3 regions of the Pseudocitrobacter corydidari genome follow, and region 2 is predicted to be linked to each of the others. Evidence: predicted binding sites of a transcription regulator. Region 2 holds the regulator's gene; each other region holds the start of a gene.

Region 1 (9,771 bases), 2.0 Mb from region 2:
ATCATCAACCTCTACGTTACGCCGACGACACGGAGCGAGTTCCTGCTCGGCAAGCAGTTGCCCTACATCGTGCTGGGGATGCTCAACTTCTTCCTGCTTTGTGCGTTGTCGGTGTTTGTGTTTGGCGTTGAACACAAAGGCAGTTTCCTCACTCTGACGCTGGCGGCGCTGCTGTATGTCACCATCGCCACCGGGATGGGGCTGCTGATTTCCACCTTTATGAAAAGCCAGATCGCTGCCATTTTTGGCACCTCGATCATTACGCTGATTCCGGCGACGCAGTTCTCCGGGATGATCGATCCGGTGGCGTCGCTGGAAGGGCCGGGGCGGTGGATCGGCGAGATCTACCCGACCAGCCATTTCCTGACCATCGCGCGCGGGACGTTTTCGAAGGCGCTGGATCTGGGCGATCTCTGGCCGCTGTTCATTCCGCTGCTGATTGCTGTGCCGCTGGTGATTGGCCTGAGCGTGCTGCTGCTGAAAAAACAGGAGGGATGATGCGCCGATTACGCAATATTTATAACCTGGGCATCAAGGAGCTGCGCAGCCTGCTGGGCGATAAAGCGATGCTGGCGCTGATTGTGTTTGCCTTTACGCTGTCGGTTTATTCGTCGGCGACGGTCACGCCGGGGTCGCTGCATCTGGCGCCGATTGCTATCGCGGATATGGACCAGTCGCAGCTTTCTAACCGTATTGTGAACAGCTTCTACCGCCCGTGGTTCCTGCCACCGGAGATGATCACCGCCGATGAAATGGACGCCGGGCTGGATGCCGGGCGCTATACCTTCGCGGTGAACATCCCGCCCAATTTTCAGCGTGATGTGCTGGCCGGGCGTCAGCCGGATATTCAGGTGAACGTTGATGCCACGCGCATGAGCCAGGCGTTTACCGGCAACAGCTACATCCAGAGCATTATCAACGGTGAGGTGAACAGTTTTGTCGCGCGCTATCGCGATAACAGCGAGCCGCTGGTGGCGCTGGAGACGCGGATGCGTTTTAACCCAAACCTTGAACCGGCGTGGTTCGGCGGGGTGATGGCGATTATCAACAACATCACCATGCTGGCGATTGTGCTGACGGGCTCGGCGCTTATCCGCGAGCGCGAGCACGGCACCGTTGAGCATTTGCTGGTGATGCCGATTACGCCGTTTGAAATCATGATGGCTAAGATTTGGTCGATGGGGCTGGTTGTGCTGGTGGTGTCCGGATTGTCGTTGGTGCTGATGGTGCAGGGCGTGCTGGGCGTGCCGATTGAAGGATCGATCCCGCTGTTTATGCTCGGCGTGGCGTTAAGTCTGTTTGCCACTACGTCTATCGGGATTTTCATGGGCACGGTGGCGCGCTCGATGCCGCAACTGGGGCTGTTGATGATTCTGGTGCTGTTGCCGTTGCAGATGCTCTCCGGCGGCTCGACGCCGCGTGAAAGTATGCCGCAAATGGTGCAGGACATAATGCTGTCGATGCCGACAACCCATTTTGTCAGCCTGGCGCAGGCGATTCTCTATCGCGGCGCCGGGTTTGATATTGTCTGGCCGCAGTTTGTCACGCTGCTGGCGATTGGCGGGGTGTTTTTTATGATTGCCCTGCTGCGGTTCAGGAAGACGATTGGGACGATGGCGTAGCCTGGGGTTGCCGGATGGCGCTGCGCTTATCCGGCCTACTGGAACGTGCGAGCATTGATGGATGCGGTGGCGGGGTTTGCCGGATGGCGGCTACACCTTATCCGGCCTACGGGAACATACGAGCGTTAATGAATGCTGCCGGATGGCGAAAGTCGTCAATGAATTCGTAGGCCGGATAAGCGCAGCGCCATCCGGCATTTCCCTGCACCGTAGTTCCCTAGCCCTCGCCAAACAACCGCAGCAGCGTCTCAACCTGCTCATCCAGCGGGGCGAGATCCTGTTTCACAATCAAATGCAGCGGCGTGGCGCGACGCGCGCCGTGGTCGAGCGGTAAAGGCTTCAACACGCCCTGTTCCAGCAGTCGCTGTATACGCTCCTCCGGTAACCAGCCATAGCCCACCTGATACATCACCGCATCAATCGCCGCATCAATCGTTGAAAACGTCCACGCATCGTTGCCCGGCTGGCGTGCGCTGTCATGGTCGGCGATACGAATGAGCGGCCAGTTACGCAGCATCTCATCGCTGAACGGCGCATCCTGATGAAACAGCGGGTGGTCACGGTGGGCGACGGCGATGAAATCGATATTCATCAGCCATTCGCCACGCCCGGTAATGTCCTGGCGTCGCGTCAGTACCATCACATCCGCTTCCGCCTGCACGGCGTCACTGTCGGTGCTGTTCTCCAGCACTTCCGTTAGCCGCACCTGCGTTTGCGGGTAATGCTGCTGAAACTGGCGCAAAATCGCAAACAGCCGTTTACGCGGGAAGATGCTGTCCACCACCAGATTTAACCGCGTACGCATGCCGTCGCGCAGCGTGGCGGCGCGGGTTTCGACCCAGGAAAAGGCTTTCAATAAGGGTTTTACCTGACTCAGCAGCAGTTCGCCTGCGGGCGTCAGCACTGCGCGGCGGCCTTCCGGCACCAGCAGCGCAACGCCTAACCGCTCCTGGAGAAGCGACAAGTTGTAACTTACCGACGACTGGCTGCGATGCGTCTCTTCTGCGGCTTTGGCAAAGCTACCCGCTTCAACTACTTTTTCGAGGAGCGCCCACTGCTCAAGCGTTGTCTTATGCATGATTGATTTAAAATTTAGATGAATTTCATTCAAACATAGCGTTATTCATTCATATTTTAAAGCAATAAGATAACTCCATCGAAAAGAGGAGAACGAATTATGAGCAGCTTTGATAAAAATGATTTGAGTGGTTTTATCGGTAAACACCTGGTTTACACCTACGATAACGGCTGGAACTATGAGATTTACGTCAAAAACGCCAACACCCTTGATTACCGCATTCACAGCGGTCTGGTGGGGAATCGTTGGGTTAAAGACCAGCAGGCATACATCGTGCGTGTCGGGGAAAGCATCTACAAAATTTCATGGACTGAACCGACCGGTACCGACGTTAGTCTGATTGTGAACCTGGGCGACAAACTGTTCCACGGCACTATCTTCTTCCCACGCTGGATCATGAACAACCCGGAAAAAACAGTCTGCTTCCAGAACGATCATATTCCACTGATGAATTCATATCGTGATGCAGGCCCGGCTTATCCGACCGAAGTAATTGATGAGTTCGCGACCATTACCTTTGTACGCGACTGCGGCCCGGACGATGACAGCGTCATCGCCTGTGCCGCCAGTGAGTTGCCGAAAGATTTCCCGGCAAACCTGCGCTAAATACTAGCCCGGCAGGCGGCTTTTGGGCCGCCCCGGGCCAAGCAGTATCGCCAGTTTGCTCCCGCCTTTTGTGGTTTCCATCCAGATTTTACAGACGCTGGTCAGCGGCACCGACAGCAACATACCCACCGGCCCCAGCAGCCATCCCCATATCAGTAACGACAAGAACACCACCAGCGTCGACATCCCCAGACGATGCCCCATCACGCGTGGCTCCAGAATATTGCCCAACACCATGTGCACCACCAGGAACAGCGCGCCGACCATTAAACATTCGTAATAGCCATTAAACAGCAGCGCCTGAATCATCGGCGGAATAGCGGATATCACCGAGCCAATGTTGGGAATATAGTTCAGCAAAAACGCCAGCACGCCCCACATCAGCGCGAACTGCACATCGAGCAGTAGCAGGCCGAGCCAGACAATCACGCCAGTCATTACGCTGATAAATGTTTTGAGCGCCAGATAATGGGATACCCCTTTTAACGCACGGTGCAGCCCGGCGATATGCACCTGCGGGTTGACGAGGGCAAAGCGCATTTTGTAGGGAACGTGGCGAGCTTCGAACAGCATAAACACCACGGTCATGATCAGCAGCACGATGCTGGTCATCGCCCCGGAAAGTTGAGTCATTAAGGCTGTCGCCAGGGTCATCACCTTATCGGAATCCATTCGCTGGAGTAATCTTTCCGGCGAAACGTGCAGATGCAGAAACGGTAGCATCTCCTGCAACTCGATAAACTTGCGGGTGAGCTCTTTGTTGTAGCTCGGCATCAGGGCAATGAAGTCATTGATCGATGAGGCGAGTACGGCCATCAGCGCCGTAAGGAAGAAGAGCATCACTATCATCACAATGGTGATGGCGAGTGCGCGGGAAACCCCCCGACGCATAAACCACCTCACCAACGGGTTAAGTACAATAGCGAAAAAGAGTGCCAGCAGCAGCTGGACGATAATATCGGCGGCGGCATGAATACCGGCCAGGATCACCACCAGGGCGGCGAGTTTGAGTAAAATATGCAGGCCCGCTTTATCAGGCTGTGGGGATGTCATATCGAATTCCTTTTGATCGTTCGCACTTAAGTGTAGTGCGAAGCGGCAGGCTTATTATCTGAAAGTGCGCGGCGCAAAAACGCGACTTCAATTTCAGCGCATGCAATAATGAAAACATCGTTTTAAAATTCGGATGTTTGTCATGCCAGACGCCGCAGATGGGGCGCAACTCAGCGGTTTTCGCCTCAATTTACGCATCGTTTCCGTCGTTATTTTCAACTTCGCCAGCTATCTCACCATCGGCCTGCCGCTCGCGGTGCTGCCGGGCTATGTCCATGATGTCATGGGCTTTAGCGCCTTCTGGGCGGGGCTGGTCATCAGCCTGCAATACTTCGCCACGCTGTTAAGTCGCCCCCATGCCGGGCGCTACGCGGACCAGCTTGGGCCGAAGAAAATTGTGGTGTTTGGTCTGTGCGGCTGTTTTCTCAGCGGCCTGAGTTATTTACTGGCGGCGATGGGCGGTAGCTGGCCGATGGTAAGCCTGGTGCTGCTGTGCCTGGGGCGCGTGATTCTGGGAATTGGTCAGAGCTTTGCCGGCACCGGCTCCACGCTGTGGGGCGTTGGCGTGGTGGGCTCGCTGCATATCGGGCGGGTCATTTCCTGGAACGGCATCGTAACCTACGGGGCGATGGCGATGGGCGCGCCGCTCGGCGTGCTCTGTTATCAGTACGGTGGCCTGCACGGGCTGGCGCTGGTGATTATGGCGGTTGCCGCGCTGGCGGTGATTTGTGCGCTGCCGCGTGCGGAAGTGAAAGCGGCGAAGGGTAAAGTGATGTCGTTTCGCGCGGTGCTCGGTCGCGTATGGCCCTACGGCATGGCGCTGGCGCTGGCCTCGGCGGGCTTCGGCGTTATCGCGACCTTCATTACGCTGTTTTATGATGCCAAAGGCTGGGACGGCGCGGCCTTTGCGCTCACGCTCTTTAGCTGCGCGTTCGTCGGCACGCGTCTGCTGTTCCCCAACGGGATCAACCGTCTGGGCGGGCTGAACGTGGCGATGCTCTGCTTTACGGTCGAGATTATCGGCCTGCTGCTGGTGGGCATCGCCGACACGCCACTGGTGGCGAAAATCGGCACCTTCTTTGCGGGAGCAGGCTTCTCGCTGGTGTTCCCGGCGCTTGGCGTAGTGGCGGTGAAGGCCGTGCCGCAGCAAAACCAGGGTTCCGCGCTGGCTACCTATACGGTGTTTATGGATTTATCGCTCGGGATCACCGGGCCGCTCGCCGGGCTGATGATGGCGTGGATGGGGGTATCGACGATTTACCTGGCTGCCGCCGGGCTGGTGGCAATTGCGCTGCTGCTGGGGTGGCGGCTAAAAAAAAGGCCTCCGGTTGAACAACCGAAGGCCGCGTCGTCAGCAGACTAATTAGTTGATAACGATAGTATTGATGATGTTCTCTGCGGCAGTCTGCGCCTGCTGCTGATTATCTGCCGGCAGGGTAACCTGCATGGTCAGCAGCTTGCCATCAATTTTGCCGAGGATAACGGAAGAGTACGCGGTCTGGCCTTTAGCAGAGATGATGCTGTCCAGTTGTTGCAGCGTGTGGCCTTTCACCTCAATGGATTTGTTGGTCACGACCTGCAACTGCGGGTCGCGGCTGCGCTGCTGCTCTTCCAGACGTTTCGCCATCACGCCGAGGTCTTCATCGGTGTTGTCGCCCACGATAACGATCACGGCTTTCTGCCCGGTCGCATCAGAGTAGACATGCATATTGTTGCTCTGGGTGCCCATTTTTCCGCTCTGGTCGGTCATATCCGCGGGTAATGAGAAGCTCAGCTTGCCATCCAGCAGGTTAATCGGCTGCCCGGAGGCGTTGCTCTCTGCCGCCGCACCCTGTGCCGGAGCTTTGGTATCGCTGTTGTCACAGGCTGCCAGCCCGGCAACCAGCAGGCCAATACCAACGTATTTCACCAATTTGCGCATTGACTTCTTCCTTTCGATAAACGGCCATTAACGGCTCATTCACCCATCTTATCACAACTCGGAAAACGAACCTTTAACCTGGCTGCATTGCTGACAAATCGGATTTGTCTGCCAGGCGTTTCATCAGCATATTTAGCAGCACGCCGTACATCGGCAGGAAGAAGATGATGCTGATCAGCACTTTAAAGCAGTAATCGACCAGTGCGATTTCCACCCAGTGCTGCGCCATGAACGGGTCGGTACTGCGCCAGAAGGCGATGAAGAAGAAGGCCAGCGTATCGCTGATATTACCGAACAGCGTCGAGGCCGTTGGCGCAAGCCACCAGTGACGGCTTTGGCGCAGGCGGTTAAAGACGTGAACGTCAAGGATCTGCCCCAGCGCGTAGGCCATAAAGCTGGCGGCGGCGATACGGGCGACAAACAGGTTGAAGTTCGCCAGCGCGCCAAAGCCCTGCCATTCACCCATATAGAAAAGTGATGAAACAGCGTAGGAGACCATCAGCGCGGGGATCATTACTGCGAAAACGATGCGTCGAGCCAGCGGCGCGCCAAAGATGCGCACGGTGAGATCAGTCGCGAGGAAAATAAACGGAAAGCTGAACGCGCCCCAGGTGGTGTGGAAGCCAAAAACAGAAACCGGCAGTTGCACCAGGTAGTTACTGGAGATAATCACCAGCAAATGGAATAGCGATAGCCAAACCAGCGCGTGCTTGCGCTGTACGGATGTAAAGGGAGTCATATTGTACCTTTTTAGAAATTGGGGTGAGGGAACCCAATAAAACTGTTCGTATTCTTATCGTTACCTGCGCGATAAGGGAGCGAATGATACTGCTTCCGCGCGTCATTGCAATGGTTGTTTTTCACGCAATCGTTAACCTGACTTGCGTCACAGAAATCACGGCGTAAACTAAGGCCGATTTTTCTACGGTGAGACCATAATGACCGATCTGTTCGCCAGCCCAAACCATACTTTAGATGCCCTTGGCCTCCGTTGCCCGGAGCCGGTGATGATGGTGCGCAAAACTGTGCGCACGATGCCCGTGGGCGAAACGCTGCTGATTATTGCCGACGACCCGGCAACCACCCGCGATATTCCGGGTTTCTGCACGTTCATGGAACATGAACTGATTGCCAAAGAGACCGACACTCTGCCGTATCGCTACCTGCTGCGTAAAAGCCATTAGTTTTTGTCAGGGCAGATTCTGTGATCTGCCCTGAAATATCGTTATCACATCGTTAAAATCGCGTTTCGAAATTGTTTCTTTTGTGAGTTATCTCACCGCCCACCTCGCACTTCCCGTCTAGTTTTTAAGCGGAAAACTAAAACAACGTTTTATCTCTTACCGCAAAAATACCGCTGGAGCCGACCGATGAAGATGACTGTTAAGCCATTCGTGGCCGCTTTGTGCCTTTCAACCGCCACTCTCCTGTTTACCTCTTACGCCTCGGCGCAAGTGATCAAAGCCGCTGATGTTCACCCAGAAGGCTACCCGAACGTGGTGGCGGTGCAGCACATGGGGGAGAAACTCAAACAGCAAACCGGTGACAAGCTTGAGATTAAAGTCTTTCCCGGCGGCGTGCTGGGCGATGAGAAGCAGATGATCGAGCAGGCGCAGATGGGGGCGATCGACATGATCCGCGTATCGATGGCTCCGGTGGCGGCGATTTTGCCTGATATCGAAGTCTTTACGCTGCCCTACGTTTTTCGCGATGAAGATCATATGCATAAGGTGATCGACGGCGACATCGGCAAGCAGATTGGCGACAAGCTCACTAACAATCCGAAATCGCGTCTGGTCTTCCTTGGCTGGATGGATTCTGGTACGCGTAATCTCATCACCAAAGAGCCGGTGCTGAAGGCGGAAGATCTCAAGGGCATGAAGATCCGCGTGCAGGGCAGCCCGGTTGCGCTGGCGACACTCAAGGATATGGGGGCGAACTCGGTGGCGATGGGCGTGAGTGAGGTATACAGCGGCCTGCAAACGGGCGTGATTGACGGTGCGGAGAACAACCCGCCGACGTTTATCGCCCACAACTACCTGCCCGTCGCCAAAAACTACACCCTGAGCGGCCACTTTATTACCCCGGAAATGCTGCTCTACTCGAAAGTGAAGTGGGACAAACTGAGCGCGGACGATCGGCAAAAAATCATCACCCTGGCCCATGAAGCGCAGCTGGAGCAGCGTGAACTGTGGAAAGCCTACAACGACCAGGCGTTGGCGAAGATGAAAGCGGGCGGCGTGCAGTTCCACGAAATCGACAAAACCTTCTTTGTGCAGGCCACGGAACCGGTGCGTAAAGCGTACGGCGAAAAGCATCAGGAACTGATGAAAGCCATTGCTGATGTCCAGTAGCGGAGGCCCTATGTCAGAGCATTTTTCGCGCGCAATGGATCGGCTTTACATGCTGGCGATGTGGGTTGCCGGGCTGTCACTGCTGCTGATGACGATAGTCATTCCGGTGGGGATTTTTTCTCGCTATGTGCTTAACCGGGGCGAATCCTGGCCGGAGCCGATTGCCATAATCTGCATGGTGACTTTCACCTTTATCGGCGCGGCGGTGGGCTATCGCGCCGGGTCGCATATCGCGGTCAATATGCTCACCGACCGCCTGCCCGCTGCGCTGCAAAAAGCGGCGGCGCGACTGGTGGACTTACTGATGCTGTTGGTGACCGTGCTGATGTTCTGGTACAGCTTCTGGCTCTGTGTCGAACTGTGGGAGCAGCCCGTTGCGGAATTCCCGGTGATGACCTCCGGCGAGAGCTATCTGCCGCTGCCGGTGGGTTCCGCTGTGCTGATTCTGTTTGTGATTGAGCGCCTGCTGTTCGGTTCGCAGGAACACCGCCCGGTGGTGCTCATCGGTAACCACGGTTAATGAGGTGAAAGATGGATGCGTTTATTTTGCTTTTCACCCTCGCCATTCTGTTGGCCGTGGGAATGCCCGTCGCGTTCGCGGTGGGCTTAAGTGCCGTTGCCGGCGCGCTGTGGATTGACCTGCCGCTGGAGGCATTAATGATTCAGATAACCAGCGGGGTGAACAAGTTTACCCTGCTGGCGATCCCGTTCTTCATTCTGGCGGGAGCGATTATGGCCGAGGGTGGCATCGCCCGGCGGTTGGTCAATTTCGCCTATCTGTTTGTGGGCTTTATTCGCGGCGGGCTGTCGCTGGTGAACATTGTCGCCTCGACCTTTTTCGGCGCGATTTCCGGTTCATCGGTGGCGGATACGGCGTCTATCGGCAGCGTGATGATCCCGGAGATGGAAAAGAAAGGCTACCCGCGCGAATACGCGGCGGCGGTGACGGCGAGCGGTTCGGTGCAGGCGATTCTTATCCCGCCCAGCCATAACTCGGTCATTTACTCACTGGCGGCGGGTGGCACGGTTTCTATCGCTTCGCTGTTTATCGCGGGCGTATTGCCTGGGCTGTTGCTGGGGTTGTGCCTGATGATTCTGTGCCTCGGTTTTGCCCACAAACGTGGTTATCCGAAAGGG
Region 2 (9,771 bases):
GCGCTTTCTGACTGGGATGGCGTATGGCAATCCGTTAACGGCCTGCTGCTGAAAGGCGACCTTGATCCTGTTTTTAAGCAGAAAGCCGCAAAAGAATCGGGTAAAACTGCCGAAGAACTCAAGGCTTATTACCGCAAAGGGTATGCGACCGACGTCGACACGATTGGTATTGAAAATGGCGTGATGGAGTTTCATGTCGGCGATAAGGTTAACGCCTGTCACTACCGTTATGCCGGACATAAAATTTTGACCTACACGTCAGGAAAGAAGGGCGTACGCTATCTTTTTGAGTGTCAGGATGCCGGTTCAGCCGCGCCAAAATTCGTGCAGTTTAGCGATCACACCATTGCGCCGCGTAAATCCGCCCATTTCCACATTTTTATGGGCAACACATCACAGGAAGCGCTGTTGAAAGAGATGGATAACTGGCCGACCTACTATCCGTGGCAAATGACCACGGAGCAGGTCGTTGATGAAATGCTGCATCATTAATGAAAAAGCCGCACGGATGCGGCCTTTAAAGAATTAGCGCGAAGCACGCTGCAATATCAGGCTTGACGGCTGACGCTGTAAAAAGCGCATTCTCAGCATCATCATAATCGCCGCAGAGGTCAGGCCGATAATAAAGCCGAGCCAGAAACCGGCAGGCCCCATTCTATCAACCACCAGATCGGTGAGCGCCAGCACGTAACCGCTTGGCAGGCCCAGCACCCAATAGGCGATAAAGGTGATAAAGAAGATGGAACGCGTATCTTTATAACCACGCAAAATACCGCTGCCGATCACCTGAATGGAGTCAGAAATCTGGTACAGCGCCGCCAGCAACATCAACTGTGCCGCGAGCGTCACCACTTCAGGGTTATCGTTATACAGCAGGGCGATGTGCTCGCGCAGCGACACGGTAAAAATGGCCGTCAGTACCGCCATACAAACGCCAACGCCCAGCCCGGTCCATGCCGATGTTTGCGCATCCAGCGTTGAGCCCTGGCCCAAACGGAATCCCACGCGAATAGTGACAGCCGCCGCCAGCGACATCGGCAGAACGAACATCAGCGAGCTAAAGTTCAGCGCGATCTGGTGTCCTGCGACGTCGACGATACCCAACGGCGATACCAACAGTGCCACTACGGCAAACAGGGTGACTTCGAAAAACAGCGCCAGCGCAATCGGCAACCCGAGTGAAGAGAGACGTTTAAGTACCGCGACATCAGGTTTAACAAAGCCTTCGGTATTGCGGATATCGCGCATCGAGCCGGCATGCTTAACATAGTAGAGCATGCTAATAAACATCACCCAATAGACCGAAGCAGTAGCTACGCCGCAGCCCACGCCGCCCAGTTCCGGCATGCCGAAATGACCGTAGATAAAGATATAGTTCACCGGAATGTTAACCAGTAAACCAATAAACCCCATCACCATGCCCGGTTTGGTTTTCGCCAGCCCTTCGCACTGGTTACGCGCAACCTGGAAGCACAGATAGCCCGGCGCGCCCCACAGCAGTGCGCGTAAATAGCCGACAGCTTTATCGGCCAACGCCGGGTCGATATTATGCATTGAGCGGATGATATAGCCCGCGTTCCACAGAACAACCATAATTAACACGGACACCAGGCCCGCCAGCCAGAATCCCTGACTAACCTGCGCCGCAATGCGCTCGCGTCGGCCCGAACCATTGAGCTGAGCTATGACTGGCGTCAGCGCCAGCAGCAGACCGTGACCAAATAAAATGGCCGGTAACCAGATGGAGGTCCCGATAGCCACGGCGGCCATATCGGTCGCGCTGTAACCACCCGCCATCACGGTATCCACAAACCCCATTGCCGTTTGGGCAACCTGCGCAAGAATAACGGGGATAGCCAGAGCCAATAACTGACGCGCTTCGCTAAAATACTTCTGCACGTTAACACCTATATTTTTTGTTATTTGAGAGACAGAAAAGCCGCCTGAACAGGCAGCAAGAAGATAATAAAGAGGATTGCCAGCTATTGTAGCGGGGATTTGCCATTAAGCCAGTCTAAAAATCGACGTCTTTACGCCGAGGCTGGCAACCTGTTTGGGCAACTGTTATTGTTCGTATCAGAAAATACGGTGTGGCCGTAAGCCCCGCCGGAGTAATTATCGACAGGAGTTAAGTGCATGTTTACTGGTATTGTGCAGGGCACGGCAAAAATCGTGTCCATCGATGAAAAACCAAATTTCCGCACGCACGTTGTAGAGCTGCCGGACTACATGCTGGATGGCCTGGAAACGGGCGCATCGGTAGCGCACAACGGCTGCTGCCTGACCGTGACCGAAATTAATGGTAATCAGATTAGCTTCGATCTGATGAAAGAGACGCTACGCATTACTAATCTGGGTGATGTGAACGTGGGTGATGTGGTTAACGTTGAGCGCGCGGCTAAATTCAGCGACGAAATTGGCGGGCATTTGATGTCGGGCCATATTATGACCACCGCTGAAGTGGCGAAAATCGTCACCTCCGAAAACAACAAGCAGATCTGGTTTAAAATCCAGGACCCGTCACTGATGAAGTACATCCTGTATAAAGGCTTTATCGGTATTGATGGCATCAGCCTGACGGTCGGTGAAGTGACGCCAACGCGCTTCTGCGTGCATCTGATCCCGGAAACGCTGCAACGCACCACGCTTGGCGCGAAGCGTCTGGGCGATAAAATCAATATCGAAATTGACCCGCAGACGCAGGCGGTTGTTGATACGGTCGAACGCGTACTGGCGGCGAAAGAAGCCGCAGCCATCGCAGCCGCGCAGCCGGAAGCCTAAAAAAAATCCCCCGGTGTATGCCGGGGGAGATTAACTAGCGTGCGACGCGTAAACCGTGCTCCACGCCACGCGAGAACACCACCTGCCAGAGTTGAATGTCACGTGCGCGAAATGCCCCCGCGCAGGCGTTCAGATAATACGTGAACATCCGTTTGAAACGTTCCGAATAGTTGTCCGCGATTTCCGGCCAGCTTTCCAGAAAACGCTCATGCCAGGCCATCAGCGTGGTGTCGTAATCTGCGCCAAAGTTGTGCCAGTCTTCCATCACAAAGTGCGGCTCGCTGGCATCCGCAATGTGGCGCACGGAGGGGAGGCAGCCGTTCGGGAAGATGTATTTGTTGATCCACGGATCGACGTTAAGGTCTGTTCGCTTTGAACCGATAGTGTGCAGCAGGAATAAACCGTCAGGTTTCAGGTTCCTGTCGACCACTGAGAAATAGGTGGCGTAGTTTTTCGGCCCAACGTGTTCAAACATGCCGACGGAAACGATGCGGTCAAACTTATCGTGCAGGTCGCGGTAGTCCTGAAGCAGAATCGTGACGTCCAGCCCTTCACAGCGCTGTTGCGCCATTTTCTGCTGTTCAGCGGAAATGGTCACGCCGACCACGCTCACGCCATAGTGCTCGGCCATAAACTGCGCCAGACCACCCCAGCCGCAGCCGATGTCCAGCACGCGCATGCCGGGCTCAAGTTTCAGTTTCTGACAAATCAGATTGAGCTTCGCCTGCTGGGCCTCTTCCAGAGTCTGGGCGTCTTTCCAGTACCCGCAAGAGTACTGCATAAAGGGATCCAGCATGCGGCTGAAGAGATCGTTGCCAAGATCGTAATGCTCTTTACCCACCATCCAGGCACGTTTTTTACTTTGCAGATTAAACAGACGGGCCGCCGCGATGCGCAGCGTATCTTTCAGGTGGCGGGGCAGTTGATTTTCCAGCCCGGCTCGCAGGACTTTCTGGAAGAAAATATCCAGACGCTCGCATTCCCACCAGCCGTCCATATAGCTTTCGCCTAACCCCAGAGAACCTTCCTGCAATACACGTTTAAAAAATTGGGGATTTTTGATCTGCAAGTCTGAGGGGGCGTTACCGTTAATTTCGATGCCTGCCCGGCTTAACAATTCGTTGGTGATGCGGTACCAGTCATCATTCGGTACCCTAACTTCTTCTATACACGATGAGCTCATAGCTTCTCCATCCCGACCCGGTGATCAGAACCTTAAAACAGCGTAGACGCTTTTTAGAGTTTGTGAGAAATCTCACGGAACTTCCGTGAGCCTGCTATCCGACGTAGCACAGAGGAAGGGAGATAACCCTTGCCGAAAAGACCATCCCTGGGGAACCGGGAGGCGTCCTGCTCCCGTTAACAAGTAATAACTATCGTAATTATGTGATACCGATTCAGTATAGGACGCAAAATCTACTGATTCAATCAAAAATCTTAGCAAACTAACTACGAGTTAATAACATTGATATTCATGATGTTAGGCGCGAGAAGTTTCTTCCGCTGAATTCTCTGCTGCGCCAGCCTGCATCTTATAGCCTATTCCGGCGAGAACGACGGTGGCGACCATTACGCTGGTGGTGGCCAGCAGCGGGGCGGCAATCAGTGAAGAAACCACCAGGCTTGCGAGGAAGCAAAGACCTAATTGCAGCGTATTCTGTAATGCTGCCGCGCGGCCTGTTGCCTGAGGGAACGGACGCAGCGCGCGCGCCACGACGATCGGGTAAATCGCGCCGTTAGCCATTGCCATCACGCAGAATGGAATCAGCAGCGCGGTGAGCGACACATGTGCGGTGAGGCCGACGCCCCAGGTGGCCAGGACGCTGACGGCGTAAATCAACAGCAGCCATGGCAGCAGTTTTGCACCATCCCATTTTTGCAGCGCCGCGCGGCAGCCGTAACCACCCACGAGGAAGGCAATGGTTTGTGGCACATAGCTCAGACCAATCACAGTTGGGCTGTAGCCCATCGCATTAAGAATAAACGGCGAGCCGGTCAGCCAGGCGAAGAAGCTGGCGGAGCAGGCGGCGTAGATGAGTACGTTGCCGCGATAGTCCTGGCTGCGTAACAGCTTCATAAAGGTCAGTTTATCGCCAGTGACGGCAACCTTTTTGTGCGCGGGTTTCAGGCGCAGCGCCGGGATCATCAAAATCAGCGTGATGGCAAAGAGGGTGGCAAAGATGGCCTGCCATTCAAAATGATGCAGGATCCAGCTTCCCAGCAGCGGGGCCAGCGCCGGAGAAAGCCCGACAAGCGGCATAATCGTCGCAAAAATACGGTTAGTGCGCTGGGCCGGGTAGTAATCGGTCACCATCGCCTGCCAGGTTACCGCGGCTGCACAGACGCCGACCGCCTGCACAAAGCGCAGGATCAGCAGGGTGGTGGCATCGCGAACCCACAGCATTCCCAGACAACCAAGGGCAAAAATCGTCAGGCCAATCAGCAAAACAGGCTTGCGGCCATAGCGGTCTGAGAGAGGTCCCCACAGCAGCTGCGCCACGGCAAACCCGGCGAGAAACAAACTCAGGCTTGCGCTTACGGCAGCCGCTGGCGTTTGCAGATCGCTTTGAATCGCGGCGAAGGCCGGAAGATACATATCGGTGGCGAGAAAACCTAACACACTCAGGCCCGCCAGCCAGACTAAAAATCCTTTCCCAGGTTGCATAAAAACGCCTTTTCTTGTTTTGGAGGAGGCTGAGAGTGTAGAGAGTGAAATCTGGCTTGTGAAACGCTAATATTTGCGTATTGGTTTCAAAAATTTTGTGAGCAGAAAATGTGGTCTGAATATTCACTGGAAGTTGTGGATGCCGTCGCGCGTAACGGAAGCTTTAGCGGCGCGGCAAATGAGCTGCACCGGGTGCCTTCTGCAATCAGCTATACGGTGCGACAACTGGAAGAGTGGCTGGCGGTTCCGCTGTTCGAACGGCGCCACCGGGATGTGGAATTAACCCCTGCCGGGGCGTGGTTTTTAAAGGAGGGGCGGTCTGTTATCAAAAAAATGCAGATCACCCGTCAGCAGTGTCAGCAAATTGCCAATGGCTGGAGAGGGCAGTTGGCTATCGCGGTGGACAATATTGTAAAACCAGAGCGCACCCGACAAATGATTGTCGATTTTTATCGCCACTTCAGTGACGTAGAGCTGCTGGCGTATCAGGAGGTATTTAACGGCGTGTGGGATGCCCTGGCCGATGGGCGAGTGGAGTTAGCGATTGGCGCGACGCGCGCCATCCCTGTTGGGGGGCGATATGCGTTCCGCGACATGGGTATGCTGAGCTGGCAGTGCGTGGTGGCCAGCACGCATCCGCTAGCACAGATGACAGGGCCGCTGAGTGATGACGTGTTGCGCAACTGGCCGTCGCTGGTGCGCGAAGATACGTCACGGTCGTTACCGAAACGTACCACCTGGTTGCTGGATAATCAGAAAAGGGTCGTGGTGCCCGACTGGGAATCGTCAGAAACCTGCTTATCCGCAGGATTATGCGTTGGCATGGTGCCAGAGCATTTTGCGCGACCGAAGATAGATAAAGGCGAATGGGTTGCCCTGGAGCTGGAAAACCCGTTTCCCGATGCGGCCTGTTGCCTGACCTGGCAGCAAAACGACAGTTCACCGGCGCTAAGCTGGTTATTAGAGTATCTGGGAGACAGTGAAACGCTGAACAGCGAATGGCTGCGAACGCCCGAATTGAGCGTTCGCTGTGGCGATTAACGGCGATAGTCGCGGAACGGGCCGTCGGCCACGGAGCGGCGTTCAATCAGGCGCGGGTGCACCTCGATGGACTGCGACTCTTCGCGTTTGCTGACAATTCGGTCCATCAGCATATTGAAGGCGGTTTCTCCGAGGGAATCCTTCGGCTGGTGGATAGTGGTCAGCGCCGGGGTGAAGAAACGTGAGTTGCGCACGTTGTCATAACCAATCAGGGAGATATCCTGCGGCACGCGCAGTCCCATTTCGTCTGCGGCGCACAACGCACCCATCGCCATGATATCGCCACCGCAGAAGATAGCGGTAGGGCGCGGATTCTGGGACAGAATTTGCTGCATCGCACGATAGCCGGATTCCGGTTCGAAATCGCCCTGCACGATCCAGTTTTCCGGCACCTTGATCATCATCTCGTCCATGGCTTTCATAAAGCCAGCCAGACGACCTGCACCGGTGTTGCGCTCCAGCGGACCTGGGATCACGCCAATTTCGCGATGCCCACGTTCTACCAGATAGCGACCAGCCATGTAGCCGCCTTCGAAGGCGTTATCGATAACCGAGTCGGTAAAGTCAGCTTTCGCTTCGCCCCAGTCCATAACCACCATCGGAATATGGCGGTACTCTTCCAGCATTTGCAGCAGCGGTTCCGGGTATTCGGAACACATCACCAGCAGGCCGTCCACGCGTTTCTGCGCCATCATGGAGAGATACGCGCGCTGTTTTTCAAGGTTGTTCCACGCATTACCGAGGATCAGGGTATAGCCTTTCTGGAAGCAGTTCTTCTCAACGGCTTCAATAATTTCTGCAAAGTAGGCAGCTTCACTGCTGGTCGCCAACAAACCAATGGACTTGGTGTGATTGACCTTCAGGCTACGGGCCACGGCGCTGGGAGAGTAGTGCAATTCTTTGATTGCCGCCCATACCGCTTCACGCGTCTCTTCGGCGACAAAACGCGTCTTGTTAATCACATGTGATACAGTTGTAGTGGAAACGTTTGCGCGCTTCGCTACATCTTTAATAGTTGCCATTCCATCTCACTCCAGACCCGGGCCTGCCCCTGATCGATTCAATACGAAAACGTTTGCCTTCACTCACCCTGGCGCAATGTTATGAATTGCGGTTCGCCGGGAAAACGACACAGGACGACAGGAGGGGGTCAATGGCCGATACACTTTTTAATAAGCGTCGAATTTTGTCTTATCTTTGCCAAAAGTGGAAGCGCAAAATCGGTTATTGCGTGAAATCCGGGAAGATTTTTGCGAATAAGTGTGCAAAAATGACATAGCTCACTTTTGGTGTGGGGATAATAAGGAGAAAAATTGATGAGTACCGAACTGAAGATGTCAATTACCACAACGGTTATTACGCTGGCGCTGATCGTCGCGGCCGCGCTGACCGCCGTCCTGCATTAACCCATCCTAAAGGGAGAGACGGCTCTCCCTCTCTTCGATTGTTATCAATTCAGCAAAAATATTTTGCTAATTTGTTCACTTCTGTTTTTTTGTGATTGATGTCATGCTTTTGCAATCTGTTGTCACGCCGCTCTGCGTTTGCGGCAAACCGGAGTCAAAGCATGAAAGTGAATTATCCCTTACTGGCGTTAGCCGTAGGCGCATTCGGGATCGGTACCACCGAATTTTCGCCGATGGGGCTATTACCCGTTATTGCCAAAGGGGTTGATGTCTCGATTCCTGCCGCAGGTATGTTGATCAGCGCCTACGCTGTAGGTGTCATGGTTGGCGCGCCGCTGATGACGCTGCTGCTCTCACACCGCGCACGCCGCAATGCCTTAATTTTCCTGATGGCGATTTTTACCCTGGGTAACGTCCTTTCTGCTATCGCCCCGGATTACACCACGCTGATGCTGTCGCGCATTATAACCAGCCTCAACCACGGCGCGTTCTTTGGCCTGGGGTCGGTGGTTGCCGCAAGCGTGGTGCCAAAACATAAACAAGCCAGCGCGGTAGCAACCATGTTTATGGGGTTAACCATCGCCAATATCGGCGGCGTTCCGGCGGCCACGTGGCTTGGAGAGACCATCGGCTGGCGCATGTCGTTCCTGGCGACGGCTGGGCTTGGCGTGATTGCCATTATCGGCCTGTGGTTATCCCTGCCGAAAGGCGGGGCGGGCGAGAAACCGGACGTGAAACGTGAACTGTCGGTGCTGGTACGCCCGCAGGTATTGTCTGCGTTGCTCACGACCGTGCTGGGTGCCGGGGCGATGTTCACGCTCTATACCTACATTTCACCGGTGCTGCACACTATCACGCATGCGACGCCTGCCTTTATCACCTTAATGCTGGTACTGATTGGCGTGGGCTTCTCAATCGGTAACTATCTTGGCGGTAAATTTGCTGACCGTTCGGTCAGCGGCACCCTGAAAGGTTTTCTGCTGCTGTTGATGTTGATTATGCTGGCGATCCCGTTCCTGGCGCGTACGGAAATCGGCGCGGCATTCAGTATGGTGGTGTGGGGCGCGGCGACCTTTGCCGTGGTGCCACCATTGCAGATGCGCGTAATGCGTGTTGCGCATGAAGCGCCGGGGCTTTCATCTTCGGTCAACATTGGTGCGTTTAATCTTGGCAATGCGCTGGGGGCCGTAGCCGGTGGGGCGGTGATTTCCGGCGGCCTGGGTTACAGCTTTGTGCCAGTGATGGGGGCGATTGTAGCAGGGGTTGCACTGCTGCTGGTCTTCTTCAGCAGCCGTTCACAGGGTGAAGAGGCCGTGGTTAGCCAGTAACAAAAACGCAGAAGGGGAAACCCTTCTGCGTCATTTCTTTATGCCGCCAGATTCTCAGCAACAAACTTCCAGTTTACCAGCGCCCAGAAGTGCTCCAGATAGCTCACGCGCGCATTGCGGTAATCAATATAGTAAGCGTGCTCCCACACATCTACCGTCAGCAGCGGTTTGGCATCCGTCGTCAACGGCGTACCCGCGTTAGAGGTAGAGACAATCGCCAGGCTGCCGTCGGCTTTTTTCACAAGCCAGGTCCAGCCAGAACCGAAGTTTTTCGCGGCGGCATCGCTGAACTGCGCTTTAAACTCAGCAAAGCTACCGAAAGCACGGTTGATGGCTTCTGCCACTTCACCGGTCGGTTCGCCACCGGCGTTCGGTGCCAGGCAGTGCCAGTAGAAGGTGTGGTTCCAGACCTGTGCTGCGTTGTTAAACACGCCGCCTTCAGAGGTGCGAATGATCTCTTCCAGCGATTTGCCTTCAAACGCCGTCCCTTTCACCATATTGTTCAGGTTGGTGACGTAAGTCTGGTGGTGTTTCCCATAATGATATTCGA
Region 3 (9,771 bases), 1.0 Mb from region 2:
CGCTTCAACCGCCTCACGGTCAGCCGCGCGAACCTGAATCACCGCCCCCAGTTCTTCATTGAACAGTGCAGCCAGACGGTCATCGCCCAGCGCGGCGATATCCGCCTCAACGCCGCAATGACCGGCAAAAGCCATTTCCGCCAGCGTCACCAGCAGGCCGCCATCAGAACGGTCGTGATAGGCCAGCAGTTTACGCTCTGCCACCAGCGCCTGAATGGCGTCATAGAAGCCTTTCAGCTGCGCGACGTCACGCACATCGGCAGGTTTGTCGCCCAGTTGACGGTAAACCTGCACCAGCGCGGTGGCGCCCAGCGCGTTATGGCCTTTCCCAAGGTCAATCAGCAGCAGCGCGTTATCTTGCGTAGAAAGCTGCGGCGTAATGGTATGACGCACATCTTCCACGCGAGCAAACGCGGAAATCACCAGCGACAGCGGCGAAGTCATTTCGCGCTGTTCGTTACCTTCCTGCCAGCGGGTTTTCATCGACATGGAGTCTTTACCGACCGGAATGGTCAGACCCAGCGCCGGGCAAAGTTCTTCGCCAACCGCTTTCACCGCTTCATACAGACCGGCGTCTTCGCCAGGGTGACCGGCAGCAGACATCCAGTTCGCCGACAGTTTGATGTGTTTGATATTGCCAATTTGCGTTGCCGCAATGTTGGTCAGCGCTTCACCGACGGCCAGACGGGCAGACGCCGCGAAGTCGAGCAACGCAACCGGAGAACGTTCACCAATCGCCATCGCTTCACCGTAGTAGCTGTCGAGGCTGGCGGTAGTGACCGCACAGTTAGCCACCGGGATCTGCCACGGGCCGACCATCTGATCGCGCGCCACCATGCCAGTCACTGTACGGTCGCCAATGGTGACGAGGAAGGTTTTTTCCGCCACGGACGGCAGATGCAGAACGCGGTTAACCGCATCGGCAACGGTAATACCGTCGCGAACCAGCGCACCGCCCTTCGCTTTCAGGGTGGTGACGTCGCGGGTCATCTTCGGCGTTTTGCCCAGCAGCACGTCAAGCGGCAGGTCGATAGGCTGATTGTCGAAGTGCTTGTCATTCAGGCTGAGGTGCAGTTCTTCAGTCGCTTCACCAATGACCGCATAAGGCGCGCGCTCGCGCTTACAGAGTTCATCAAACAGCGGCATCTGCTCAGGCGCAACCGCCAGCACGTAACGTTCCTGCGATTCGTTACACCAGATTTCCAGCGGGCTCATACCCGGCTCGTCGCTCAGGATGTCGCGCAGTTCGAATTTACCGCCGCGTCCGCCGTCGCTCACCAGTTCCGGCATGGCGTTAGAAAGGCCGCCCGCGCCAACGTCATGGATAAACAGAATCGGGTTCGCCTCGCCCAACTGCCAGCAACGGTCGATCACTTCCTGGCAACGACGCTCCATTTCCGGGTTGTCGCGCTGTACGGAAGCGAAATCGAGATCCGCATCAGACTGGCCGGAAGCCATGGAAGAGGCTGCGCCACCACCAAGGCCGATATTCATCGCCGGGCCACCGAGAACGACCAGTTTCGCACCCACGGTGATCTCGCCTTTCTGTACGTGATCGGCGCGGATGTTGCCGATCCCGCCTGCCAGCATGATCGGTTTGTGATAGCCGCGCAGCTCTTCGCCGTTGTGGCTGTTCACTTTCTCTTCATAGGTGCGGAAGTAGCCGTTCAGCGCCGGGCGACCAAATTCGTTGTTAAACGCCGCGCCGCCCAGTGGGCCATCGGTCATGATATCGAGCGCGGTAACAATGCGTTCCGGCTTGCCGAAATCTTCTTCCCACGGCTGTTCAAAGCCCGGGATACGCAGGTTAGAAACGGAGAAACCGACCAGACCCGCCTTCGGTTTCGCACCGCGCCCGGTGGCGCCTTCATCACGAATTTCACCGCCGGAACCGGTTGCCGCGCCCGGCCACGGAGAAATCGCCGTCGGGTGGTTGTGGGTTTCGACTTTCATCAGGATGTGCGCAGGCTCCTGGTGGAAATCGTAGCGACCCGTTTCGTGGTCAGCAAAATAACGCCCCACTTCAGACCCTTCCATTACTGCGGCGTTATCTTTATAAGCAGACAGCACGTGATCCGGCGTGGTTTCAAAGGTGTTTTTGATCATCTTGAACAGCGATTTCGGCTGCTGTTCACCGTCGATAATCCAGTCGGCGTTGAAAATTTTGTGTCGGCAGTGCTCAGAGTTAGCCTGCGCAAACATATAGAGTTCGATATCGTTCGGGTTACGCCCAAGCTTAGTGAAGGCATCCTGCAGATAGTCGATTTCATCATCCGCCAGCGCCAGCCCCAGACGCAGGTTAGCGTCGATGAGCGCCTGACGCCCCTCGCCCAGTAGATCCACGCTGGATACCGGTGCAGGCTGATGATGAGCAAACAGTTTTTCCGCATCCTGCAGCGAGTCGAAGACGCTTTCCATCATGCGATCGTGCAGCGCTGCCGCCACTTCACGCCACTGCTCCGCCGTCAGCGTAGAGGCTTCCACATACCAGGCCACACCGCGTTCCAGGCGCAGAACCTGAGTCAGGCCACAGTTGTGGGCGATGTCGGTTGCTTTTGAAGACCAGGGGGAGATGGTGCCAGGGCGGGGAGTCACGAGCAGTAATTTACCGGAAGGCGTATGGCTGCTGAGACTCGGGCCATACTTCAACAGACGTTCAAGTCTGGCGCGCTCTTCGTCGTGAAGCGGAGCATCCAGATCGGCAAAATGGACATACTCAGCGTAAATATTGCTTACCGGGAGGTTGGCTGCCTGAAAACGCGTCAGCAGTTTGTTAATACGAAATGCAGACAGTGCAGGCGAACCACGCAGAATTTCCATCATAAGTCTCTCGTCTTCTAAGCTTTCAGTGTGCGCAAGGGGGGAAAACGGGCGCTATTATAGATAATCCTGCGCCCTGACGAAACCGTTTGCGTAGAAATAAAATCACTTCCTGCTTTTACCAATAGATGTGACGTATCTCTCGAATTAGTTGCCAACTGGCGCAATCTTAAGCAAAATGCCGCTCATTCTGTTCCAGACCATAGTCTTCTTATGGTCACTGCACACAGTGATTTAGTTAGCGCAGAGAATTAACTATTTGAAAAAATTAAAGATTAATTATCTGCTGATCGGCATCGTCGCACTGCTGTTAGCAGCAGCCCTTTGGCCCTCCATTACATGGATAAACCAACCGGCCAATCGCATTGCCGCCATTCAGGCGCGGGGGGAACTTCGCGTCAGTACCATCGTGTCACCTCTAACCTACTCTCGCGTTGATAATAAAGAGTACGGGCTCGACTACGCCCTTGCTGAACAGTTTGCCGATTACCTTGGCGTAAAACTGAAGGTGACCGTGCGGCAGAACATCAGCGAACTGTTTGACGACCTCGACAACGGCAAAGCAGACCTGCTGGCCGCGGGACTGGTGTATAACAGCGAGCGCGTCAAAAACTACCACGCAGGCCCGGCCTACTATTCCGTTTCTCAGCAGGTGGTGTATCGCGTCGGCAGCTATCGCCCGCGTTCGCTGGGAGAACTGAACGCCGATAATCTTTCCATTGCGCCAGGACATGCGGTGATCAACGACCTGCGGTCACTGAAAGAGACGAAGTATCCCGATATCAGCTGGCAAGTGGATGAAAAGCGCAGCAGCGAAACCTTAATGGAAGAAGTACTGGCGGGCCGCCTGAGTTACACCATCGCAGACTCGGTGGCGATCAGTCTGTTCCAGCGCGTGCATCCTGAACTGGCCGTGGCGCTCGATATCACCGACGAGCAGCCGGTGACCTGGTTTAGCGTTAACGACGAAGACGACACGCTTTCCGCCGCGATGCTCGACTATTTCAACAGCATAAATGAAGACGGCACCCTCGCCCGCCTGGAGGAGAAATATCTGGGGCACGGCGGCGATTTCGATTATGTCGATACCCGGTCGTTCCTGCGCGCCGTCGATAGCGTGTTGCCAGACCTTCAGCCGCTGTTTGAGAAACACGCGAAAGAGATAGACTGGCGACTGCTGGCGGCTATCTCGTATCAGGAATCGCACTGGGATGCGCTGGCCACCTCCCCCACCGGCGTGCGCGGCCTGATGATGCTCACCAAAAACACCGCTCAAAGCCTCGGACTGACCGACCGTACCGATGCGGAACAAAGCATCGGTGGCGGCATGCGCTATCTGCTGGATATGATGGATAAAGTGCCGGATACGGTGCCGCAGGATGAGAAAATCTGGTTTGCCCTCGCCGCTTATAACATGGGTTACGCGCATATGCTCGACGCCCGCGCGTTAACGGTTAAGCAGAAAGGCAACCCGGACAGCTGGACAGATGTGAAACAGCGCCTGCCGCTGCTGAGCCAAAAACCTTATTACAGCAGGCTCACTTACGGTTATGCGCGTGGACATGAGGCCTACGCCTATGTCGAAAACATCCGTAAGTATCAAATTAGCCTGGTGGGGTATCTGGCGGAGAAAGAGAAGAAAGTGGCCCAGGAGATGGCGATTGCCGCCGATTATCCAGCGGTGACAATGGACGAACTGAACCGCAACAATGCTGACTTCTTACCGTTTATTTCCCTGTCGCCACGCGATTATCTGCACAGCGTTCAGGGATCAACGTCAAGCGAACTGGTCGACGCCGCACATTCTCATCATTGATTTTCGGCTTTCTGCGCTTTGCGCAATGCCTTGATTTGTTCGCGGCGTTCGCGGAAAAAATCACTCAGCATACCGGCACATTGTTCGCGCAATACGCCTTCGGTGACCTCGACACGGTGATTCATTCCCGGATGATGCAGGACATCCATTAACGACCCGGCAGCACCCGTTTTGGCGTCGCGCGCGCCAAACACGACGTGCCCAATGCGGCTGTGCACCATTGCGCCTGCACACATCACGCACGGCTCCAGCGTAACGTACAGTGTGGCGTTAATCAGGCGATAGTTTTGCAGCACCATACCGCCCTGACGCAGCGCCATAATTTCGGCGTGAGCCGTCGGATCGTGACGACCAATCGGGCGGTTCCAGCCTTCGCCAATCACCTGATTATCGAGCACCAGCACCGCGCCAACCGGCACTTCTCCTTCATCCCAGGCGCGCTGCGCAAGCGTAAGCGCATGGCGCATCCAGTATTCATGGTTGAATTCATTGTCGGACAAAGTGGGCACTCCAGATGATAAATCGGGGCGCATTATACATAGAGAGAATAAGATTACCCACTATTCCAGCCGCTGAAGTTCACCGCGCGGCGTTACCCGCCAGCGATGCTGGCAGAAATAGAGCAGCGGGTTATCCTGTTTGCTGTCGCTGTAACCGCTAAACAGACGCAGCGGCGTACCGATTTTGCGCTCCAGTTGCACCACTTTTTCATGCCCCAGACAGCGCAGCGACAGCACCCAGCCGCCATGAGCCCGCGTTATCTGACTGGCAATAAGATTCACGCGCGGCAGCCAGGGCGTATCAAAATAGACTTTCTCCACCAGCGACTGCGGTGAGCCGGTAATCAGCCATACATCCGCATCGGTACTGATGAGGTATTCGGTCAGGCGCTTATGCACCACCGGGAAAGTCACCACATTTGCGCGAAACCAGGTGGCGAACTCCGCTTCCAGCGCGCGCAGTTTGGCTTCGCTGTGTCCAAAGGTACACCCCCACAGCAGCAAACTCATTGGCCAGCGCGCAGCGCGCCCTTTTACCAGCAGCGCGATACCAATAATCGGCAGCAGCGGCAGCACCAGCAACGCATTAAGCGGCAGTCGCCGCAGCAGATAGCGTAGAAACGTGCCGAACATATCCTGCTGATGCAGCGTGCCATCCAGGTCGAAAAAAATAACTCGACGGGGGTCGTTTGCCAAACCAGACTCCTTTAAGCGATGAATTTCCGTTAACTCCTTACAAGCGTAACAGATAGCGCGGGTGATTTCTGGAAACATCACCTCAACGGCGAGATGCAAAAAGTGTTCAATATTTTGCGCCAGGTGGAATATTTAATTCAGGTTATTCCGTTATAATCGAATAATAATTCTTTCAGGCGAGCAGAATTGTTGTCGGGAGAGGTAGCGTAATTTTGCCCTTGAGGAGCGTATGAATTGTTTAATCCGTATTCGCCAGCGATATCCGCATCTGGCGCAAAGTGATAAAAAACTGGCCGATTTTATCCTGGCGCAGCCTGACCTGGCGCGTCATCTCAGCTCACAGCAGCTGGCGAGCCAGTCGGGTGTCAGCCAGTCCAGCGTGGTGAAGTTCGCGCAAAAACTGGGCTTTAAAGGTTTTCCGGCCCTGAAACTGGCGCTAAGCGAAGCGCTGGCCAGCAACCCGAATCCGCACTCAATTCCGGTACACAACCAGATTCGCGGCGACGATCCGCTGCGTCTGGTGGGTGAAAAGCTCATTAAAGACAACGTTGCCGCGATGCATGCCTCACTCGACGTCAATGACGAAGAGAAACTGCTGGAGGCGGTGAATATGCTGCGCGGCGCACGGCGCATCGTGCTGACCGGGATTGGCGCCTCGGGCCTGGTGGCGCGCAACTTTAGCTGGAAACTGATGAAGATTGGCCTTAACGCCGTCGCCGAATTAGATATGCACGCCCTGCTCGCCAGCGTTCAGGCGCTAAGCGAAGGCGACCTGCTGTTAGCTATCTCCTACTCCGGGGAGCGTCGCGAGATAAACCTGGCGGCGGATGAAACCCTGCGCGCGGGCGGCAAAATTCTCGCCATCACCGGTTTTTCACCCAACGCGCTCCAGCAGCGCGCCACGCACTGCCTTTATACCATTGCGGAAGAACAGGCCACGCGCAGCGCAGCGATTTCCTCAACCAGCGCGCAGATGATGCTGGCGGATGTGCTGTTTATGGGGCTGGTGCAGCAGGATCTGGAAAACGCACCGGATCGCATTCGTCATAGTGAAGCGCTGGTGAAGAAGCTGGTGTGATTGCGCGGGCTTACGCCCGCGCCTCGCTTTACTGCGCTTCTTTAGCATGAATAAGCTGAGTTAACAGGCGATTCACTGGTACCGGTATCCCCTGCGCTTCCCCCATGCGCGCCACCGCGCCATTCAGGTAGTCAATCTCGGTGAGCCGGCCTTTATGCAGATCCTGATGCATCGACGGGTAGTGCTCGCCGCTTTCACGTGGATCGAACACCTTCTGAACGGTGTGCATCACCATCTCTTCCGTCAACGGGATCTGTTGGCTTCTGGCAACCTGAACAATCTCACGCACGACAGTACGCGCCATCTCCAGCGCGTCGGGGCGGCGACCAAATCCCCCAACGTTGCAATCCAGCAGCGCGCAGTAGGTATTCATTACGCTATTAAACGCCGCTTTCTTCCAGATGGAGAGCAATACGTTGGCGCTCAGTTCAGCATTCAGGCCCGCGTGATTGAGCATCTCCACAAGCCGACCCGCCGTTGTCATATCCGTCGACATCAGCGGTTGCAGTTCAATGTTACCCGACCCCGTCGCCCGAATGTGTCCGGGGCCTTCGAGTTCACAGGACCAGAGCGTCACGCCCGCGTAAATAACTGAACGATCGACGTACTGCTCCAGCGTTTCGATGTTGCCAAGACCGTTAGAGAGCGTCATCACCACTTTTGCTGACGCCAGCACCGGTGCGATTTTTTGCAGCATCTCCGCCATCTGCATCGCTTTTGTGAAGAGAATGACCACATCGAATTCGCCGTGCGCGTCTTCGGCCAACATCGCAGGCAGGGAATAATGGCGGCTTCCGCGTTCTGTTTCGACGAATAAGCCCTGCTGATTGATGGCATCAACGTGCGTTTTCCAGCCATCAATCAACGTAACATCAACGCCGCTATCAGCCAGCATATAACCAAAACGGCAGCCCATCGCACCTGCGCCCGCTATTGCAACTTTCATCTCAGACTCCTTGCGTTTTCATGTGCGTCAAAATTTTCGCGACATAGTTTTTGGTAAACAAAATCAGGATCACCCCAAGCGCCAGCAAGCCGGTGGTAAGCATAAAGACGGGATCATAGCTGCCGCTGGATTTGGCAATCGCAGAGGTAATGTACGGCGCAATCACCGCGCCCACGGCAAAACCGAAATACATAAAACCGTAGTTAAGGCCCTGATTACGCATGCCAAAATTCTGACTGGTAAGCCCCGGGAAAATCACCAGGATGCCAGCATAGCCAAACCCGACGCCCAGCGCGCTCAGGTAGAACATCGTGGTATTGCCGGTGAAAAAGAGCAGTATCAGCATGCACAGCGCAAGGAAGAGGTAGACGGTGACAAGCGTCGGGTATCCGCCAAGTTTATCCGCCACGGTCCCCCAGAAGAGACGGCCCACCGAGTTGAAGATAGAGACCAGACTCACCACCATCGCACCGGATGCCAGACCATACTGCATCATGCCGATTTGCGCTGAACTGGAACTGATCACCATGCCGGAGAAAACACCCAGCGCCAGAATGGCGAACAGCAGCCAGAATCGCGGATCGCGCAGCATCTGACGATAGTCTTTATCCATTGGCGAAGCCGCGATACCGCCACTGTCTTTCGCCGGCGCGCTGCGGATGAAAAACTGCACCACAAATATCACCACCAGGTAAACGATGCCCAGATAAAGCAGTGCCTGGCTGACATCGTGAGTTTGCGACATAAAGAATTCGGCGAGTTTGGTACAGAGTAGCGTGCCCACGCCAACGCCTGCCAGCACGATGCCGCTGGCAAGACCACGCCGGTCGGGGAAAAATTTGAGGATATTATTAAGATTGCCGGTAAAGGCCAGGCCAGAACCCAGCCCGGCTAGCACGCCATAAGTCAGGAACAGCAAATACAGGTTGTCGACAAACCCGGAGAGAATGAATCCCAGTGAAAACAGAATGCCGCCAATGACAATCGCTTGCTTGCCTTTGCCATTATCAATCATCTTGCCACCCCAAATCATGGGGATGGGAATAATCCCCATATTGATTGAGAAGGCTAAGGCCAGCATTGCCGGATCCCAGTGATACTGTGCCATCAGCGGCGTTTTAAAGTAACTGAAGGCATAAACGCCTCCCAACACAAAGTTAATGCAGACGTGTGCCGCGAGCATCCCCCAGCGATTAATTGGCTTCGCCATCTTTTATTTCCCTTTATAAAAATAAACTGGTCACAGTTTAAAAAAGATGAAATAGGCAAACCATTTGGTAATTTTTATAATCGTGATAATAAAAACCTATTTTGCGAAGCCTGTAATGAATCTCAAGCAACTACAATCCTTTCTGATACTTAGCGATGAGCTGCACTATGGGCGAGCCGCTGCGCGACTGTTTATCACGCAGCCATCATTAAGCCAACAAATAAAACAATTAGAATCATCATCCAAAATTATTCTTTTCCAACGAAAAGGGCGGCGCATTGAATTAACCCGCGCGGGGGCAGTACTACGTACTCATGCGATAAAAATTTTTCAGGATATAAAAAATGCCGAGAATGAATTATTGCTCTACCAATATCAGACCCGAGACAATATTTCTCTTGGTGTCTCGGGAAGCCATCTGGTGCTGCCCATTTTTAAGCTATTTAGTGCGAAGTATCCCGAGATAGCCCTGACGGTAAAAGAGTTTTCTACCGAACAAACGATTAAAAAAATAGGCGACAAAGTGATCGACTTCGGTATCGTTTACCAGTGTCGTGTGCCTGAAAACATTAGCGCAACACGACTTTTTGAGGATGAGATCGTCGCAGCTGTACCGCTTACCCATCCTCTGGCACGACAGGCCACGTTGCGTCTGGAACAATTAGCTGGGCAACCTATTATCATCCTCAATGAATCACTGCTGCT

What was found. Region 2 encodes PurR, which represses purine synthesis genes. Its sites were predicted from a motif close to CANGCAAACGTTTGCNTG; they were not measured.
Region 1: the regulator PurR is predicted to act here: its motif matches at 7,142-7,159, upstream of tusA (sulfurtransferase TusA).
Region 3: the regulator PurR is predicted to act here: its motif matches at 2,899-2,916, upstream of purL (phosphoribosylformylglycinamidine synthase).

What each region holds. Positions count from the first base shown of each region.
Region 1 covers NZ_CP087880.1:4,153,958-4,163,728, forward strand. Annotated here, with positions in the region: gene rbbA (ribosome-associated ATPase/putative transporter RbbA) at 1-498, shown strand, start outside; gene G163CM_RS19250 (ABC transporter permease) at 498-1,622, shown strand; gene G163CM_RS19255 (LysR family transcriptional regulator) at 1,840-2,700, opposite strand; gene G163CM_RS19260 (phenolic acid decarboxylase) at 2,797-3,306, shown strand; gene G163CM_RS19265 (AI-2E family transporter) at 3,310-4,359, opposite strand; gene G163CM_RS19270 (MFS transporter) at 4,502-5,722, shown strand; gene G163CM_RS19275 (DcrB family lipoprotein) at 5,723-6,280, opposite strand; gene G163CM_RS19280 (7-cyano-7-deazaguanine/7-aminomethyl-7-deazaguanine transporter) at 6,354-7,019, opposite strand; gene tusA (sulfurtransferase TusA) at 7,219-7,464, shown strand; gene G163CM_RS19290 (TRAP transporter substrate-binding protein) at 7,651-8,634, shown strand; gene G163CM_RS19295 (TRAP transporter small permease) at 8,645-9,154, shown strand; gene G163CM_RS19300 (TRAP transporter large permease) at 9,166-9,771, shown strand, end outside.
Region 2 covers NZ_CP087880.1:1,134,996-1,144,766, forward strand. Annotated here, with positions in the region: gene zinT (metal-binding protein ZinT) at 1-492, shown strand, start outside; gene mdtK (MdtK family multidrug efflux MATE transporter) at 526-1,899, opposite strand; gene G163CM_RS05280 (riboflavin synthase) at 2,137-2,781, shown strand; gene cfa (cyclopropane fatty acyl phospholipid synthase) at 2,816-3,964, opposite strand; gene punC (purine nucleoside transporter PunC) at 4,262-5,446, opposite strand; gene punR (DNA-binding transcriptional activator PunR) at 5,555-6,487, shown strand; gene purR (HTH-type transcriptional repressor PurR) at 6,484-7,509, opposite strand; gene cydH (cytochrome bd-I oxidase subunit CydH) at 7,804-7,893, shown strand; gene G163CM_RS05310 (MFS transporter) at 7,992-9,221, shown strand; gene sodB (superoxide dismutase [Fe]) at 9,260-9,771, opposite strand, start outside.
Region 3 covers NZ_CP087880.1:113,682-123,452, reverse strand. Annotated here, with positions in the region: gene purL (phosphoribosylformylglycinamidine synthase) at 1-2,823, opposite strand, end outside; gene mltF (membrane-bound lytic murein transglycosylase MltF) at 3,080-4,636, shown strand; gene tadA (tRNA adenosine(34) deaminase TadA) at 4,630-5,169, opposite strand; gene yfhb (phosphatidylglycerophosphatase C) at 5,197-5,832, opposite strand; gene G163CM_RS00540 (MurR/RpiR family transcriptional regulator) at 6,062-6,910, shown strand; gene G163CM_RS00535 (oxidoreductase) at 6,939-7,856, opposite strand; gene G163CM_RS00530 (L-lactate MFS transporter) at 7,858-9,066, opposite strand; gene G163CM_RS00525 (LysR family transcriptional regulator) at 9,182-9,771, shown strand, end outside.